DNA from 4 places in the Oleidesulfovibrio vietnamensis genome. Region 3 is predicted to be linked to each of the others. Evidence: predicted binding sites of a transcription regulator. Region 3 holds the regulator's gene; each other region holds the start of a gene.
What was found. The regulator sigma-54, encoded in region 3, starts transcription at its own class of promoters, with help from an activator protein. The targets are predictions, from matches to a motif close to CTGGCACGGNNNNTGCTT.
Positions count from the first base shown of each region.

Region 1: a site for sigma-54 is predicted at 2,694-2,711, ahead of ACZ5D1_RS06545 (Flp family type IVb pilin). Genes of this name have one in related genera too.
Region 2: a site for sigma-54 is predicted at 2,431-2,448, ahead of nifJ (pyruvate:ferredoxin (flavodoxin) oxidoreductase). Genes of this name have one in related genera too.
Region 4: a site for sigma-54 is predicted at 2,550-2,567, ahead of ACZ5D1_RS01565 (flagellar hook protein FlgE). Genes of this name have one in related genera too.

Region 1 is NZ_AP042419.1:1,498,285-1,502,495, forward strand. It holds gene ACZ5D1_RS06530 (type II and III secretion system protein family protein) at 1-868, opposite strand, end outside; gene cpaB (Flp pilus assembly protein CpaB) at 865-1,683, opposite strand; gene ACZ5D1_RS06540 (A24 family peptidase) at 1,696-2,253, opposite strand; gene ACZ5D1_RS06545 (Flp family type IVb pilin) at 2,454-2,630, opposite strand; gene ACZ5D1_RS06550 (sigma-54-dependent transcriptional regulator) at 3,061-4,211, opposite strand, start outside.
Region 2 is NZ_AP042419.1:3,153,702-3,157,912, forward strand. It holds gene ACZ5D1_RS14170 (hybrid sensor histidine kinase/response regulator) at 1-704, shown strand, start outside; gene ACZ5D1_RS14175 (sigma-54-dependent transcriptional regulator) at 720-2,147, shown strand; gene nifJ (pyruvate:ferredoxin (flavodoxin) oxidoreductase) at 2,593-4,211, shown strand, end outside.
Region 3 is NZ_AP042419.1:2,056,641-2,060,851, reverse strand. It holds gene lptC (LPS export ABC transporter periplasmic protein LptC) at 1-438, shown strand, start outside; gene ACZ5D1_RS09360 (LptA/OstA family protein) at 425-964, shown strand; gene lptB (LPS export ABC transporter ATP-binding protein) at 965-1,687, shown strand; gene rpoN (RNA polymerase factor sigma-54) at 1,880-3,304, shown strand; gene hpf (ribosome hibernation-promoting factor, HPF/YfiA family) at 3,356-3,898, shown strand; gene ACZ5D1_RS09340 (PTS sugar transporter subunit IIA) at 3,902-4,211, shown strand, end outside.
Region 4 is NZ_AP042419.1:357,036-361,246, forward strand. It holds gene eno (phosphopyruvate hydratase) at 1-1,040, shown strand, start outside; gene folD (bifunctional methylenetetrahydrofolate dehydrogenase/methenyltetrahydrofolate cyclohydrolase FolD) at 1,297-2,157, shown strand; gene ACZ5D1_RS01565 (flagellar hook protein FlgE) at 2,635-4,140, shown strand.

The DNA.
Region 1 (4,211 bases), 560 kb from region 3:
GCGGTACAGGTATGGGTATCTCGCCGCCGGCAAGAAAACTGGCATGCTCACCGCTCCGGCAGACCAGCGTGGGCTCGGCCAGTACTTTTACAAGGCCGTTTTCCTTGAGCACATCCAGAAAGCCGGTCAGTGTCATGCCGCCTACCGGTGCCTGAAACACGCCGGTATTGTTAGGGCTCAGCACAGCGGCGGTGCGGCCCACACCTATGGTTCCGTCCTGATTGTCAAGTGTGAACAGCTGGTTGAGCATGGTAAAGGCAAAACTGTTGCCCCACGCGGCAGCCAGATCAATGCCCAGACGCTGCATGACGGAGCGGCGCATTTCAGCGACTTTCACTTCAAGCATTATCTGATGCATTCCGCCGACTTTCATGAGGTTGGTCACTTTGTCGGGGGCGTACATACGGGCCATGTCCATGGCTGTGGCAATATGCGCGGGGCTGCTTACCGTGCCTGCCAGAGTTATGGATTCACCTACCGTCATGACCATTATGTCTTTTTCCGACGGCAGCAGCTTGTGCAGCATTTCCTTCAGGCGGGCGATATCCGGTGAAACCTGAATGTCGAATACATGGGACACCGCACCGGCAGCGTTCCACAGCGTCAGTGTGGTGCCGCCCGGCTTTACGCCGGTTACGTAGACCTGTGTGGGAGAGAGCACCAGCACTTGTGCCACCTCCGGCGCAGCCACTGAAACCCGCCGGACAGGGGATGCGGTTTCAAGAACGACCGATTTGCCGGCGGCCAGCTGCACTGCGGCGGGCACTATGGCAGCCTGCGCGCATACGGCGCTCAGCAGCACCGCAGCCAGTACCGGAAAATGGCGGAAACATACCAGAAGCGTTGTGGCTTTGTTGAAAGCAGTCATTGCCTGAACCTCAGTGTTGAGCGCTGTGTTCCGCTGATGACTTCCACAGAAGCGGCGGCACGCGCTTTGCGGGCGGGCGCGGCTGCAGGACGCAGCATGGAAAGCGCATGGGGGACGTCCGTGCCGGCTGTTTTGACGGAATCAGTATCTGCCGGATTGCGCAGGGAAAAGTGTACCTCTCCGCGGGAAGCAGCCAGAGAGAGCACTTCCACCTCGCGGGGCAGCATTTCCAGCGTATAGATGTCCACCGGTGATGTGGCGGTGTCGTCGCCCTGCTGTTCCAGTTCGGTGCCGGTGGCCAGTACGCGGATGTTCTCCAGTACGGTTTTGGTCACGGCCTTGTCTTGGGGGCGCCTGTTGTCATCTATGGTCACCAGTACGTCCACATGGTTTCCGGGGCGGATGAATCCGGCCATACCCAGAACATTGTTGCCCTTTACCGCCACCGCCCGTTTGCCGGGGCTGATCATGGTGCTGACGCCGCCGTAACGGACGGTGTCTTCCACCAGCCGCGCGGGAGTGATGGGTTCGCCGGCTGTCACGGCGGAAGCGAGCACTCTGCCCGTAAGCTCATCTGCGGAGGAAAAGGCCCCCGCGGGGGCGGTCTGCTGCAGAAATTCGGCCATGGTGATCTGTTCGGCACGTATTCTTGTGCCTTTGGTCATATCAGCTGCCGCCACGGCCAGCATGACGCTGGCGACTTTGGGGGGCTGTGCCGTGCGGGCGGGGGCCTGCATCATGCGGAAGACGAGTGCTCCGGCCCCAAGTGCCAGCACCAGCGCTACAGCAATCTGGATGAGTGATGATTTTTTCATGCCGGTTCTCCGTCAGCGGATTGCCATGATGCCGGAAAAGACAGCATCCAATGCGCCTGAAAAGTACATGGAGGTTACGGTACCGGCTGCTATGGCCACGCCGTAGCACAGTCGGGGCAGTGCCTTTCCGCCTGTTGCGGGGGTGTAGGCCATCTCGCCGGTAACCAGCATGGTGGTAAATGATGTGTGCAGCGCGCGGCCCACGGCCCGGAGCTGAGGCAGGTGAAACAGCAGAACGCCCAGAGCGTAGGCGCCGCCGGCAAAGCTGGTCCATATGAACGCACCGAACACTCCCTGCGCTCCCAGAAAGGCACCCGCCGCACCCATCAGCTTCACATCGCCCGCGCCCATCACACCCGCCAGAAAAGGCAGCAGCATCAGAGCTGCGCCCAGTCCCAGTCCGGCAAGGGAAAAAAGCAGCCCGTCAGCGCCGCCGGCGGCACCGTGCCCCGCCAGTCCGGCGAACATGGCCGGAAAAGTGAGCCAGTTGGGAATGCGCATGGCCCGTATGTCGGTGACGACGGCTGTCATCAGAATGCTGACAAGCAGGATGGGCATGACGGTCTGCATGGTGTGTTCCTCTGTTTTGTGGCTAAAAGGGCCGGAGATGCGCTCCGGCCCTTTTTGCTGTCTGCGGATAATCCCTTCCGTGCCGGACGGATAAGCGGAGCAGGTTGCGGATACTGCAGGACGGCCTGTCGGTAAGCGGGGGCTGCAGGCCGGCTCCGTCTCTGAAGGGTCTGTCGGCGGATGATTCTGCTGTGTCCCTGTTAGGTACCGGGGGTGGGCATCTTGGAGTCGATGTAGGTGAAGGTGTCGCTCACCTTGGTACCCAGCGCGGTGACGGCTGCCACGATGACAGCGGCAATGAGGGCTGCGATAAGTCCGTATTCCAGAGCGGTGGCGCCTTCTTCACCCTTGAGCAGGTTCATGATGATCTTTTTCATGGTTCTTTCTCCTTTTTGCGGAAAAGCGTTTGCTGCGGACAAGCCGCGGTTGTGCATTCCTATAGGCAACCACTGTGCCAAGCCGCGCCGCGCGGTTTATTTTTTTCGATAACTATATGTAAAAAATAACATTATGTTTGTTGGCAGATGTCCGGCCCCATCGGATGACCGGCGAAGAGAAAGGGGGGTGCGGCAGTGCGTATCTAAAATTTATAGACCGTCGGGGCAGAACGCAGACAGGCAGACGGCTTGTGCCGCGGGGTCTAAGTGAGTCTAAAAAAAATAGATGATAAGGCGTGTACAGGGTACGCGCAGAGCAGGAGCACTGATGTCCTGCGGGGGATGTCGTCGGGAATGATGGATGAACAGCAGCTTGCCGGCGGGGTGAGATGTTCCGTCGGGTCTAAAAAAATTAGATACGCGACGGCACTCAGATGCGTATCTGATGCTTCTGCAGTTTTGCCCACATGTTTTTGGGAGTAAGGCCCAGCAGGGCCGCAGCGTTTTTCTGGCTGCCTTCCGCCCTGCGCAGCGCTTCCAGCAGCAGGTTGCGTTCCATCTGGTGCAGGGTTTCGCGCAGGGGCATACGCAGGCAGTCTTCTGCCGCGGGGGCGTCATGCGGAGACTGTGCGGTGCAGGGCTGCGGCGATGTACCGTTCTGCACGGCAAGTGCAGCGGCTATGTCCTGCGCTGTAATGCGTCCCTGTGCGCTGATGGCCGCTCTTTCCAGCAGGTTGGCCAGCTGCCGGACATTGCCGGGCCAGTGGTGGTTCATAAGCGCCTGTACGGCTGCGGCAGTGATGCCGTGCACCGGTATGCCCAGCGTCAGCCCCAGTTTGCGGAGAATATGCTCCGCCAGCCGGGGTATGTCTTCTTTGCGGTCGCGCAGGGGAGGCAGCATGATTACGGCTACGCCCAGCCTGTAATACAGGTCTTCGCGAAACGCTTTGCGGGCCACAAGTTCACGCAGGTTCTGGTTGGTGGCGGCGATAATGCGTACGTTGACTGCAACCGGTCTGCGCCCGCCCAGCCGTTCGATCTGTTTTTCTTCCACGGCCCGCAGCAGTTTGGGCTGAATGGCTGCGGGCATGTCGCCAATTTCGTCCAGCAGCAGGGTGCCGCCGTGCGCCAGCTCAAATTTGCCGGGCTGTGCAGATGTGGCACCGGTAAAGGCACCTTTCTCGTGACCGAACAGTTCGTTTTCAAACAGATGTTCAGGAATGGCGGCGCAGTTTACCTTGACAAAAGGTGCTCCTGCCCGGCCGGAAAGCGCGCGCAGGGTGTCGGAGACCAGTTCTTTGCCGGTGCCGGATTCGCCGGTGATAAGCACTGTCGAATCGAGCGGGGCTACTTTTTCGACCAGCGTTTTTACGGCGCGCATGGGGGCGCTGTCGCCGATGATGCGTTGTACCGGGCTGTCATGGCGCAGCGTTTCGCGCAGAGTGGTCACCTCTTTTTGCAGACGGCGTTTTTCCAGCGCCCTGCGCACCACGATGTCCAGTTCTTTCAGGCTGAATGGTTTTGAAAAAAAATCGTAGGCTCCCAGACGGATGGCTTCAAGCGCCAGTTCTCTGGTGGAGT
Region 2 (4,211 bases), 1.1 Mb from region 3:
CCATGGACATCAATCTGGAACAGGAACCGGTACCGGAAGAAACGGCGCAGGAACTGGCCATATCAGCGGGCAACTACCTCAAGCTTACTGTCAGCGACAACGGCCCCGGCATCCCGCAGGTAATTCTGGATAAAATTTTTGATCCGTTTTTCACCACCAAAGGCAAAACCGAGGGAACAGGTCTGGGACTGGCCGTGGTGCACGGCATTGTCAAAGCGCACCGCGGCGCTGTGCGCGTCAGCTCCGACCCCTTCCGGCGCACTGCATTCGAGGTCTGGCTGCCCATGCTTGACGCCGAAGGCGCCCCGCTGCCCATTTCCGACGCGGGAGACCTGCGCGGGGGCGATGAACGCATTCTGTTTGTGGAAGACGACGACGACCAGCTGCACACCATACCCCGTGTGCTCGAATCGCTGGGGTTCACCGTGCGCGCGCTGAAAAGCCCCTCGCATGCCGCACAGCTGCTGCGCGAAAATCCTTCGGCCTACGATCTGGTCATAACCGACTTTGACATGCCGGAAACCAACGGCCTTGAACTGGCGGACGAAATCGGCGATATTGCCCCCCGAGTTCCCGTCATCATGGTCTCCGGCCGCGACGTGGCCGCAGAAGGCGCGCTGGCATTTCCCAACATCAAAGCCATTGTTCCCAAGCCGTACAACCGCAACATCCTTTCCGAAACCATCCGCAAGGTTCTCGGGTAATCAACGGAACGCACCATGCCCAGAATACTGGTCATAGACGACGACACCATCGTTTGCGAAACCATCGAAAGCCTGCTTTCGCGCCTGCAGTACCAGAGCCGCTCGGCCCATACGCTGGAACAGGGTCTGCAGCTGCTTGCCGCGGAAGAATTTGACGTGGTGTTTCTGGACGTGCGCCTGCCCGACGGTAACGGACTGGAGGCTCTGCCGCGAATCCGCAGTCACGAAAACAGCCCGGAAGTAATAATACTGACCGGCGAAGGCGACCCCGACGGAGCGGAGCTGGCCATACAGGGCGGCGTGTGGGACTATCTGGTCAAACCCACGCCCATCAAGCAGACCACCCTTACCCTGAACAGGGCGCTGCAGTACCGGCAGGAAAAACTGAACAAACAGGCGGCGCCGCCCGTGGCGCTTAATCTGGACGGCGTGGTGGGCAGCAGCGAACGCATCCGCGAATCGTTCGACATTGTGGCGCGTGCCGCATCCACTGACACCAATGTGCTTATCACCGGCGAAACAGGCACCGGCAAAGAGCTTTTCGCCCGCACCATACACAGAAACTGCGGACGTGCCGGCGGCCCTTTCGTGGTGGTGGACTGCGCGTCACTGACGGAAACCCTCATCGAATCAACACTGTTCGGGCATAAAAAAGGCGCTTTCACAGGGGCCGAAGCTGATCAGGAAGGGCTGGCCAAACTGGCCGACGGCGGCACTCTTTTTCTGGACGAAGTAGGGGAAATGCCCCTTTCGCTGCAACGGTCCTTTCTGCGTTTTCTGCAGGAACGCACCTTCAGACCGGTGGGCGGCACACAGGAAGTGAAAAGCGACTTCAGGCTTATTTCGGCCACCAACAGAGATCTGGATGCCATGGTGGAACGCGGAGAGTTCCGCAAGGACCTGCTTTTCCGGCTCAAGACGCTGCACGTGGTGCTGCCCCCGCTGCGACAGCGCCTGACCGACCTGAAACCCCTTGCCATGTACTACATCGACAAACTGTGCGAGCAGTACAACGTGCCCAACAAGGGTTTCAGCTCCGACTTTTTCACCCTGCTTGCACGCCATGACTGGCCGGGCAACGTCCGCGAGCTTTTCAACGTGCTGGAGCGGGCGTTTGTGGCTTCCGGGCTGGAAAGCATGCTGTACGCCATGCATCTGCCGCAGGACCTGCGCATCAAGGCGGCCAAGGCGCACCTGCTGCGCGAACAGCCGGACGAACTGCCCGCCCGCGGACAGACCGGCTGCGCCCGCAATCAGCAGGATGCCGACGGGCTGCCCTGTCCGCTGCCGGACATGCGGTCGTTCAAGCACATGATGGAACGAAAATATCTGGAAAGCGTCATAGCGCGCCACAAAGGTGATCTGCCCGCGATTCTGGAGACTTCCGGTCTGTCCCGTTCGCATTTTTATGCGTTGCTGAAAAAGAACAACATTGTGCTTTGATTGTTGGCGCCATGCTGTTGTATGCTGTACCTGACGGACGTTCCCGTGAACATGTGCTGTCCTGTTTTTCAGACACGACACCAGTCCGCTTTTTCAGACACTGCAACCGCCCGCCGCAAGCCAGTTTCATCACGTTCACGCACACGTTTTCCAGATAGAGGCGCTGCATTCAGGCTCCGCCGCTGTCCTTTTTTTCAGACACTGTACGATCCTCCGGACACGCACCATATCCGGAGAAGGAGGTAACCGGCTGTAAACACATGCTTTGAACCACAAGACACACATGGCATACTTTTTGTTTAACAAAGGGGCTGAAGCAGACCGCTCAGGGCCGCAGGCCGCACGGTCATTCTTCAGCGCATGAGGTTGTCACGGACGCCCGAATCCGCTTTGACGATCACTCAATAACATCATGCTTCAAGGTTAGAAAAAGGAGTTTATACTCATGGCCAAGCAGATGAAGACGATGGACGGTAACACCGCCGCCGCGTACATCGCGTACGCGCTGAGCGACACCGCCGCCATCTACCCCATCACCCCCTCCTCCAACATGGGCGAAGTGGCCGACGACTGGGCCGCCGCCGGTAAAAAGAACATTTTCGGCCAGACCGTCTCAGTGCGTCAGCTTCAGTCCGAAGCAGGCGCCGCCGGTGCTGTGCACGGTTCGCTGGCCGCAGGCGCGCTGACCGCCACCTTCACGGCGTCGCAGGGCCTGCTGCTGATGATTCCCAACATGTACAAAATCGCCGGTGAACTGCTTCCCGGTGTTTTCCATGTTTCCGCACGCGCCCTTGCTTCCCACGCACTGTCCATCTTCGGCGACCATCAGGACGTGATGGCCTGCCGTCAGACCGGCTTTGCCTTCCTCGCTTCCAACTCCGTTCAGGAAGCAATGGACATGGCTCTGGTGGCTCATCTGGCCGCCATTGAAACCAGCGTGCCTTTCTGTCACTTCTTCGACGGCTTCCGTACTTCGCACGAACTGCAGAAGATTGAAGTCATCGATTACGAAGACATCAAGGGTCTGGTGAACATGGAAAAGGTGGAAGCTTTCCGCCAGAATTCCATGAACCCCGAGCACCCGCACATCCGCGGTACTGCCCAGAACCCCGACATCTACTTCCAGGCCCGCGAAGCCTGCAACCCCTTCTACGAGCAGGTTCCCACGCAGGTTCTGGCTGCAATGAAGAAGGTTGAAGGCGTAACCGGCCGCAAGTACAAGCTGTTTGACTATGTGGGTCACTCCGAAGCCGAGCGCGTCATCATCGCCATGGGCTCCGCCTGTGAAACCATTGAAGAAGTGGTCAACCACCTTGTGAAGCAGGGTGAGCGCGTGGGTCTGATCAAGGTCCGCCTGTTCCGTCCCTTCTCCACCGAACACATGCTGGCAGCACTGCCCGCCACCGCGCACACCATCACCGTGCTCGACCGTACCAAGGAACCCGGCGCGCTGGGCGATCCTCTGTACCTCGACGTGTGCACCGCCTTCATGGAACACGGCGAAGCCCCGACCATCCTCGGCGGCCGCTACGGTCTCGGTTCCAAGGAATTCACCCCCGCCGACGTTGTTGCCGTATACGACAACATGAAGGTGGCAGGTCCCAAGAACCACTTCACCGTGGGCATCATTGACGACGTTTCCAATACTTCTCTGGAAGTGGGCGCCGCTCTGGACACCGTTCCCGAAGGCACCGTTCAGTGCAAGTTCTTCGGTCTGGGCGCAGACGGCACCGTGGGCGCCAACAAGCAGGCCATCAAGATCATCGGTGACAACACCGACATGTACGCTCAGGGCTACTTTGCGTACGACTCCAAGAAGTCCGGCGGCTTCACCGTATCGCACCTGCGTTTCGGCAAGTCCCCCATCCAGTCCACCTACCTTGTCAACCGTGCCGACTACGTGGCCTGCCACAAGTCCGCATACGTCAACCAGTACGACGTGCTGGAAGGCATCAAGGACGGCGGCGTGTTCGTGCTGAACTCGCACTGGTCGCTTGAAGACATGGAAAAGGAACTGCCGGCTTCCATGAAGCGCACCATCGCTTCCAAAAAGCTGAAATTCTA
Region 3 (4,211 bases):
GGCGAAAAAGGACGCGAACTGTGGACGCTGGAAGCTGAAAAAGCGTTTTATGACCAGCAGGGCGACACTGTACGCATCAAGCAGCCCGACATTGTCTATTTTCTTGAAAAACAAAACGACAACCTGAGTGTTAAAGCGCGCTGGGGCGAAATAAAGCAGAGCAGCCAGTCCATGCGTCTGTGGGACGATGTGGTTCTGGTGCAGACAGACAAAATGCTTAAAACATCTCTGCTGACCTACCTTGGCAGCTCCCGTGAACTGACCATGCCCGAAAAGGTATGGTTTGAAACCGGCGCCATGAACGGTACCATGCATGACGTGCTGTGGCTGCTGGACACTAACGTCATTAAAGCCCGCGGAAGCGTTGACATGGTTCTGTACCTTGAAGACGGCTTCAGCGGCTTAGCCCGAGGAGAAAAACGTCATGAACAGAATTAGCATAACAGGCCACATGATTATGGTGCTGCTTGCCTGTCTGGTTTTGCAGGCCGCCCCCGCCACCGCGGCAGAGGATATTCCCACCTCCATCACATCTAAGACCATGACTTATGACGCCAACGCCCAGCTGATCATTTTTGAACAGGATGTGTACGTGCAGCGCGGTGAGTTTGAACTGTGGGCGGACTCCATCTCCGTCTATCTGGACAAGAACGCCAGTGCCGCCGCGAAGCAAAACGACGCCGAAGGCCCTGCCATTGACGCCGGCCAGATCAACAGGCTGGTGGCCGAAGGTAATGTACGCATGAAGCAGCTGACGAAATCGGGAGAATGCCGCAAGGCCACCTACAAGGTTTCGGAAGGACTGCTTGTGATGGAAGGAGACCCCGTACTTCGCGACGAGGGCAACAGTATCGGCGGGCAGGAAATCAGGTTTTATGTGAACGAGAACAGAAGTGAAGTGTTGGGCGCGCCTGGTAAGCCCGTCAATGCGGTTTTTTCCGCCCCCAAAAGGATGAAGAAGTAAATGGCGGTCATTCAGGCTACAGGGTTGCGCAAGCAATACGGTTCGCGCGAAGTGGTCTGCGGCGTTTCCCTGAATGTGAAACAGGGGGAAATTGTCGGCCTGCTGGGCCCCAACGGCGCGGGCAAGACCACGACATTTTATATGCTCATAGGCATTGTAAAGCCCAATGCCGGCGAGGTGCAGCTGGATGACCTGAGCATATCCGACTGGCCGCTGCATGAACGCGCCCGTATCGGTTTGAGCTATCTGCCTCAGGAAAGTTCTGTTTTTAAAAAACTCACTGTCACTCAGAATCTGCAGATGATTCTGGAACATGTGGGATTGAGCAAAAAAGCTCAGCAGGCAAGAGCGCAGGAACTGCTTGAAGAGTTCGGCATCACCCACATCGCCGATTCATACGCCATGCACCTGTCCGGCGGTGAACGGCGGCGGCTGGAAATCGCCCGGGCCCTCATCCGCGCCCCGAAGTTCATCCTGCTTGATGAACCGTTTGCCGGCATTGATCCTCTGGCCGTGGATGATATTCAGGAAATAATCAAAAAACTGCGCGACAAAGGTATCGGGGTGTTGATCTCTGATCATAATGTGCGTGAAACATTGAATATCTGCGACAGGGCTTATCTCGTTTACGAAGGAAGGGTCATTCTGGAAGGCACTCCGGAAGCCATTGTGGCCGATCCCAAGGCCCGCAGTGTCTATCTGGGAGAGGGCTTCTGCCTGTAAGTCCCCCGGCTCCGGTTGCATCACACAGATATATGTGGCAGAAAAGAGTCATGGAATGTATTTTGGAATGATTTTTGGATAACAGAACGGAATATACGTTTCCGCTGTCTCCGGTATCAGGGCTTTGATATTCTCTGAGCAATAAAAACAAAATATATTCAGCTTTTATAATCTTAAGGATTCGGTTGAACAATGGCTTTAGAGTTACGACAGCAGCTTAAACTCGCTCAGCAGCTTGTGATGACGCCCCAGCTTCAGCAGGCGATCAAACTGTTGCAGCTTTCACGCGTCGAGCTCGTTGAAACCGTTCAGCAGGAACTGCTGGAAAACCCGTTTCTTGAAGAAACACAGGAAGAGCGCCCAGTCTCTCAGGCTGAAGAGAGAGCCCCGAGAGCAGAAGAAGCCGACCCTTTCCGTCAGGAATTGGTAAAGAATGCCGACTGGGAAAACTATCTTGGCGATTTTGCCAGTACCGGCAAACAGGCAGGCGGACGCGACGCGGAAGTGCCGGAAGAGATGACCGCCTTTGAGGCTCGTTTTTCATCCAGCCCCACGCTGGAAGGGCATCTCAGCTGGCAGCTGCGCTTGTCTTCCGCCACGGAAAAACAGCTGGACATAGCAGAAGTCATAATCGGCAACCTTTCGCCTGCGGGGTATCTGCAGGCGACGGTGGAAAACGTGGCGGAAATGGCCGGTGCCGGTACGGCAGAGGTGGAAGAAACGCTGCATCTGCTGCAGCGGCTTGATCCCGTGGGCATAGCGGCGCGTACTCCGCAGGAATGCCTTCTGGTTCAGGTCGAAGTGCTTGGATACGACCGCGACCCTGTGCTTGTCGAGCTGATCCGCGATCATCTGGAAGACCTGGAAAAACGACGGTACAAGCCTCTTCTCAGAAAATATCGTCTGGGAATGGACGACCTTAAAGAATATCTTGACCTTATCCAGACTCTTGACCCCATGCCGGGCTCCCGCTTCGGTAACGAACAGCCCGCGTATGTCAGCCCCGATGTCTACGTGTATAAAAGCGAGGATGATTTTATCATCCTGCTGAACGAAGACGGCCTGCCACATCTCCAGCTGAGTGAATTTTATAAAGAAGGCGTCAAGGGCACCACTGATAAAGAAAAGGACTACGTGCAGGAAAAAATGCGCTCCGCCTCGTGGCTTATAAAAAGCCTTTATCAACGGCAGCGAACCCTGTACAAAGTAGTTGAGAGCATTATTAAATATCAGAGGGGTTTTTTCGAGGAAGGCGTATCCCGGCTTCGCCCGCTTATTCTCAAGGATATAGCGGACGACATAGGAATGCACGAATCAACCGTCAGCCGTATTACAACAAACAAGTATGTGGCTACCCCCCATGGTATTGTGGAGCTTAAGTATTTCTTTAACAGTGCACTGGCGTTAAACGACGGAACAGAGGTAGGTTCTGAAAGTGTGAAAGCGCTGATAAAGAACCTGATTTCTGAAGAAAATCCTAAAGAACCGCTCAGTGACGAAAAGATCGGAGAAATTCTTAAAGAAAAGTTGCAAGTCAATATTGCTCGAAGAACCGTGGCGAAGTATCGTACAGCTATGGGAATCCCTTCTTCTTCGAAACGAAAAGCTGTATTTTAGGCCAAAGGATTTCCGGCAGAAATGCCTGATACTGAATCTCTGGAGGTTTTTATGAACATCGCTTTCACTTTCAAGAACTTCGAGCCTTCCGATCACTTGAAAAAGTATGCCAACCGCCGTTTTGAAAAGCTCGGACGCTTTTTGAATAAGTCAGAAAACCTTGAGTTACAGGTTCTGTTGAGCGTTGATAAATTCCGGCACAAGGCGGAAGTACAATGCACGGGCGAGGGGTTGAATCTCTCTGCAGTGGAGCAGAGCGAGGATATGTATGCCACTATTGATCTTGTGCTGGATAAGCTGGAAGCACAGGTCAAGAAACACGCAGAAAAGACTAAGGATCGGCGCCGTTCCAGCAGTGATGACAGCGTGCGTATGGATGTGTTCAATTACAAAGACAATGACGGCGTGCGCGAGCGCACCATCATTGAAACTGATGAGATTGATCCCAAACCCATGCATATTGATGAAGCTGCCATGCAGCTTGAGGCGCTGGATTACGAGTTTCTCGTTTTCAAAAACGCGCAGAACAACCGCGTGAATGTCATCTACCGTCGCAAGGACGGAGACTTCGGGCTGATCGATCCGGGATTCTAAAAAATGAAACTGGGTGAATACCTGGATAAAGACCTCATAATTCATGAGCTTTCCGCCAGCACCAAAACTGAGGTGCTGGCGGAACTTGTGAAACCGGTCATCCAAAAATATCCGGAACTGGATCAGAATACCGTGGTCCGCATTCTGCAGGACCGTGAAAATCTGGGAACAACCGGCATCGGTGACGGCATAGCCATACCGCACGGCAAGGTGGAGGGGCTTGACCACATCGTGCTGGTGGTCGGTCGCAGTTCTGAAGGGCTTGATTTTGAAGCGCTTGATTACAAGCTGTGTAACGTATTCTTTCTTGTTC
Region 4 (4,211 bases), 1.7 Mb from region 3:
GTCAGGTCGCCGTGGACAACGCGCTGATCGACCTTGACGGTACCGATAACAAGGACCGGCTGGGCGCCAACGCCATGCTGGGCGTATCGCTGGCCACCGCCCGCGCCGCGGCCAACTTCATCGGCATGCCCCTGTATCAGTACCTCGGCGGCATCAATTCCAAAGTACTGCCCGTGCCCATGATGAACATCATCAACGGCGGCGAGCATGCCCCCAACAACCTTGATATTCAGGAATTCATGATCATGCCCGTGGGAGCGCCCACCTTCAGTGAAGCGCTGCGCATGGGGGCTGAAATTTTCCACAACCTCAAGGCGCTGCTGGCTGCCGACGGTCACGTGACCAGCGTGGGCGACGAAGGCGGCTTTGCTCCCAACCTGAAAAGCCACGACGAGGCTTTCCGGTACATCATGCGCGCCATCGAGACCGCAGGCTATATTCCCGGGTCGGAAGTGGCCCTGGCCATCGACGCCGCGGCTTCCGAATTCTACAAGGACGGCAAGTATCACCTCAAGGGCGAGAACAAAGTGCTCTCCTCTTCCGAGATGATTGACTGGCTTATGGATTTCACCCAGCGTTACCCGCTTATTTCCATCGAAGACGGCATGGCCGAAGGCGACTGGGAAGGCTGGCAGGAAATGACCGTTAAAATGGGTGACAGCGTGCAGATTGTGGGTGACGACGTTTTCGTGACCAACCCCGACATTCTGGCTCAGGGCATCGATGAGGGCGTGGCCAACTCCATTCTTATCAAGCTGAACCAGATAGGTACCCTCACCGAGACGCTGGACACCGTGGAAATGGCCAAGGGTGCCGGTTATACCACGGTTATTTCGCACCGTTCCGGAGAAACAGAAGACCATTTCATCGCCGACCTTGCCGTGGCACTGAACGCAGGGCAGATCAAGACCGGCTCGCTGTGCCGCAGCGACCGTCTGGCCAAATACAACCAGCTGCTGCGTATCGAGGAAGATCTGGATGACGAGGGCATCTACTTCGGCCCTTACATGGCTTCGCATTTCGGGCTGGGCGAAGAGTAAACCGCGCTGCTTGCATCCTGCCGCGGTTGGCTGTATGTAGCCGCCACGGAACCCGCCCGCGGGTGAGGATGCAAACAATGTCATACAGGGATTTCACATATCCGGCGCATCGCGCCTTTGCGAACCCTGAATACGTGCGACCTGTCACCGGCCGGAGCTGTCTGCTCCGGCCGGTTTTTTTGTTGCGCCGGTCTGGCGGCGCGTGACAGGCTGCATAACCATACTATGTGCTGCATACACTGCAAGGAGTACGCCCATGATTCTGCTGGACGGTAAAGCCACCGCCGCGGCTTTGCGCGAAGAATTGAAAAAGGATGTGGACGCCCTGAAAGACCGCGCCGGAAGAGCGCCCGGGCTGGCTGTTATTCTGGTGGGCGACGACCCCGCATCGCAGGTGTACGTGCGCAACAAAGAACGTGCCTGCGCCGACGCCGGAATCCGTTCCGAAGCGTTCCGCATCTCTGCACAGACCACGCAGCAGGAGCTTGAGGAACGCATTGTCGCCCTCAACGCCCGTGAAGACATAGACGGCATTCTGCTGCAGCTGCCTCTGCCCGCCGGACTGGACAGCCAGCGCTGTCTTGAACTTATCGACCCCGCCAAGGATGTGGACGGCTTTCATCCTGTCAACATGGGCAAACTGACGCTGGGGCTTCCCGGCTTCCGGCCCTGTACGCCGGCAGGCGTGATGACACTGCTGGAACGCTACAACCTGTCGCCGGCGGGCAAAAAAACCGTTGTGCTCGGCCGCTCGAATATTGTGGGCAAGCCTTTGGCGCTCATGCTGGGCGCTTCGGGTCCTTTTGCCAATGCCACTGTCACCGTGTGTCATTCGCGCACTCCCGACCTTGCGCAGCAGTGCCGCGAAGCGGATTTTCTGTTTGTGGCCATCGGCAGGGCCAACTTTGTCACCGCAGACATGGTGAAACCCGGTGCCGTGGTGGTGGACGTGGGCATCAACCGGACGGAAAACGGCCTTGCGGGAGATGTTGATTTCGGCCCTGTAAGCAAGGTGGCCTCTGCCATTACGCCTGTGCCGGGCGGAATAGGCCCCATGACCATCGCGCAGCTGCTGGTGAATACCGTGGCTTCGTGGAAGAAACGCTGCGGCGTGTAACTGCGGGGTAACCGCATGCCGTCCGCCGTTGTCTCTGCCCCGGCTGCAGGAACACCGCCGTGAGGGCTGCCTTTCGCCGCGCATGGCGGACGGCCGCGCGGCTGCCGCTGCATACATAACTGCCCGTAACACAACAAACAGGCTGCACATGGTGCGGCCTGTTTTATTTTCTGCGGGTAAAGGCTGCTGCGCCCGTGTTGCCTGTGTCCGTGCTGCCTGCGCCCGTGTTGCCTGCGTACGGGGTGCGTATGCCGCTGGCGGGAGCATACATTCCGGCAGGCAACTTTTTCCTGCGGTGTTGCGGCGCAGTGATCTGCAGCGGCGGGCAGCGGCAGCTTGCGGACACCGCCGTGCGGGCGGCAGCGAGGTATGCGCCCCGCATGGTCGCATATCTGGCACGGTCCGTGCTTACTGCAACGCGGGGCATATTTTGCCCTGTGACCAAGCCCCGCGTGACCAACGGGCAGGAGACCGCGTATGACCATTGCATCGCTGTATATCGGAGCCACCGGCATGAAAACCCACAGTCAGGGTATGCAGGTGATCGGTAACAATCTGGCGAACATCAATACGGTCGGGTTCAAGCAGTCCATGATGCTGTATCAGGACCTGACGAGTCTGGATGTGACCACCGGGGGCAACAATCCCACGGTGGGCATGTCGCAGCAGGGTATGGGTGCCTCTGTGGCGGAGGTGCGCGTTCTGCACACTGCGGGCGGCTTTGAACCCAGCAATACCGTGACTGACCTTGCCATTTCAGGGAAAGGATTCTTTCAGGTGGCGCAGGGCGACAAAACGCATTACACGCGGGCCGGGAATTTCCGTTTTGATCTGGAAGGGTACCTTGTGGACCCCGGCGGTTACCGTCTGCAGGCCAAACCCATTGAAAATGGTGTGGCGGGCGGGCTTCAGGATTTGCAGCTGGTGGCGGGGGAAAACGGTAACATGGTGCTGCCCCCCAGTGCCACGACATCGTTGTCCATCATTTCCAATATCGGGGTTACCTCCGACAACAGTGCAAGCGCCACGGATCCGTATTTTTCGCTGCTGCAGCAATGGAACGGCACGGCGGAACCCCCGCTGGGCGACGGAGCATACGGGCACAGCGACAGCATAGCAGTATACGACGCCGCCGGAAACAAGCACGAGGTGTCGGTGTATTACGATGGTGCGCCGGACGGTCCCGACGGACAGCGCATTGTGGAATATGTCATGGCCATGCCGCCTTCGGAAGACGGAGGCGCAGGGGCTGGAACATCCGCCGCCGGGCTGCTGATGGCGGGTACGCTCACGTTCAACGCCAACGGCGAACTGATCAATATGACAGCCTATACCCCTTCAGGGGATGCTTCGCAGCTTTCCAGCTGGCAGCCGGCAGCCATGGGCGCGGACGGCTATCCTTCGTTTACGGCCACCTTTGCAGGGTCCGGCGGAGGGGCTCAGGTAATGACCGCGGGATTCGGCATGACAGGCACAGGCTGGACAGGGGGCGGCAGCGCCGCTTCCGTGGGCAGCAATGCCTCGCAGCTGCCCGGGCTTGCAGGCGCGGCCCGTCAGGCGCGGGTGACCACGGGGTACGAAGGTTCTTCCTCCAACCTGCACCGCACACAAAACGGGTACGCGCAGGGCGGTCTCATGTCGCTTGCCATTGACAGCGAAGGGGTTATGAGCGGCAAATTCAGCAACGGGCAGGTTGTTGATTTATATCAGATTCCGCTGTTCCGCTTTACCAGCGAATTCGGCCTGCGGCGTGAAGGCGGCAATCATTTTTCGGCCACCAGAGAATCAGGTGAAGCGCAGGAAGGAACGGCAAAGACAGAAAATTTCGGTTCCGTGGCGGCATCAACTCTTGAAATGTCCAATGTGGATGCATCGCGCGAGTTTGTTAATATGATTATCACGCAACGCGGATTTCAGTCGCAGAGTAAAGTTGTGACAACTGCAGACACCATGCTGCAGAAAGCACTGGAACTGAAGCGCTGATACGGTTCTCAGTAACGTTTCCTGAAATATAAAGGATGAGCAGATGCTCATCCTTTTTTGTTATAATTTGT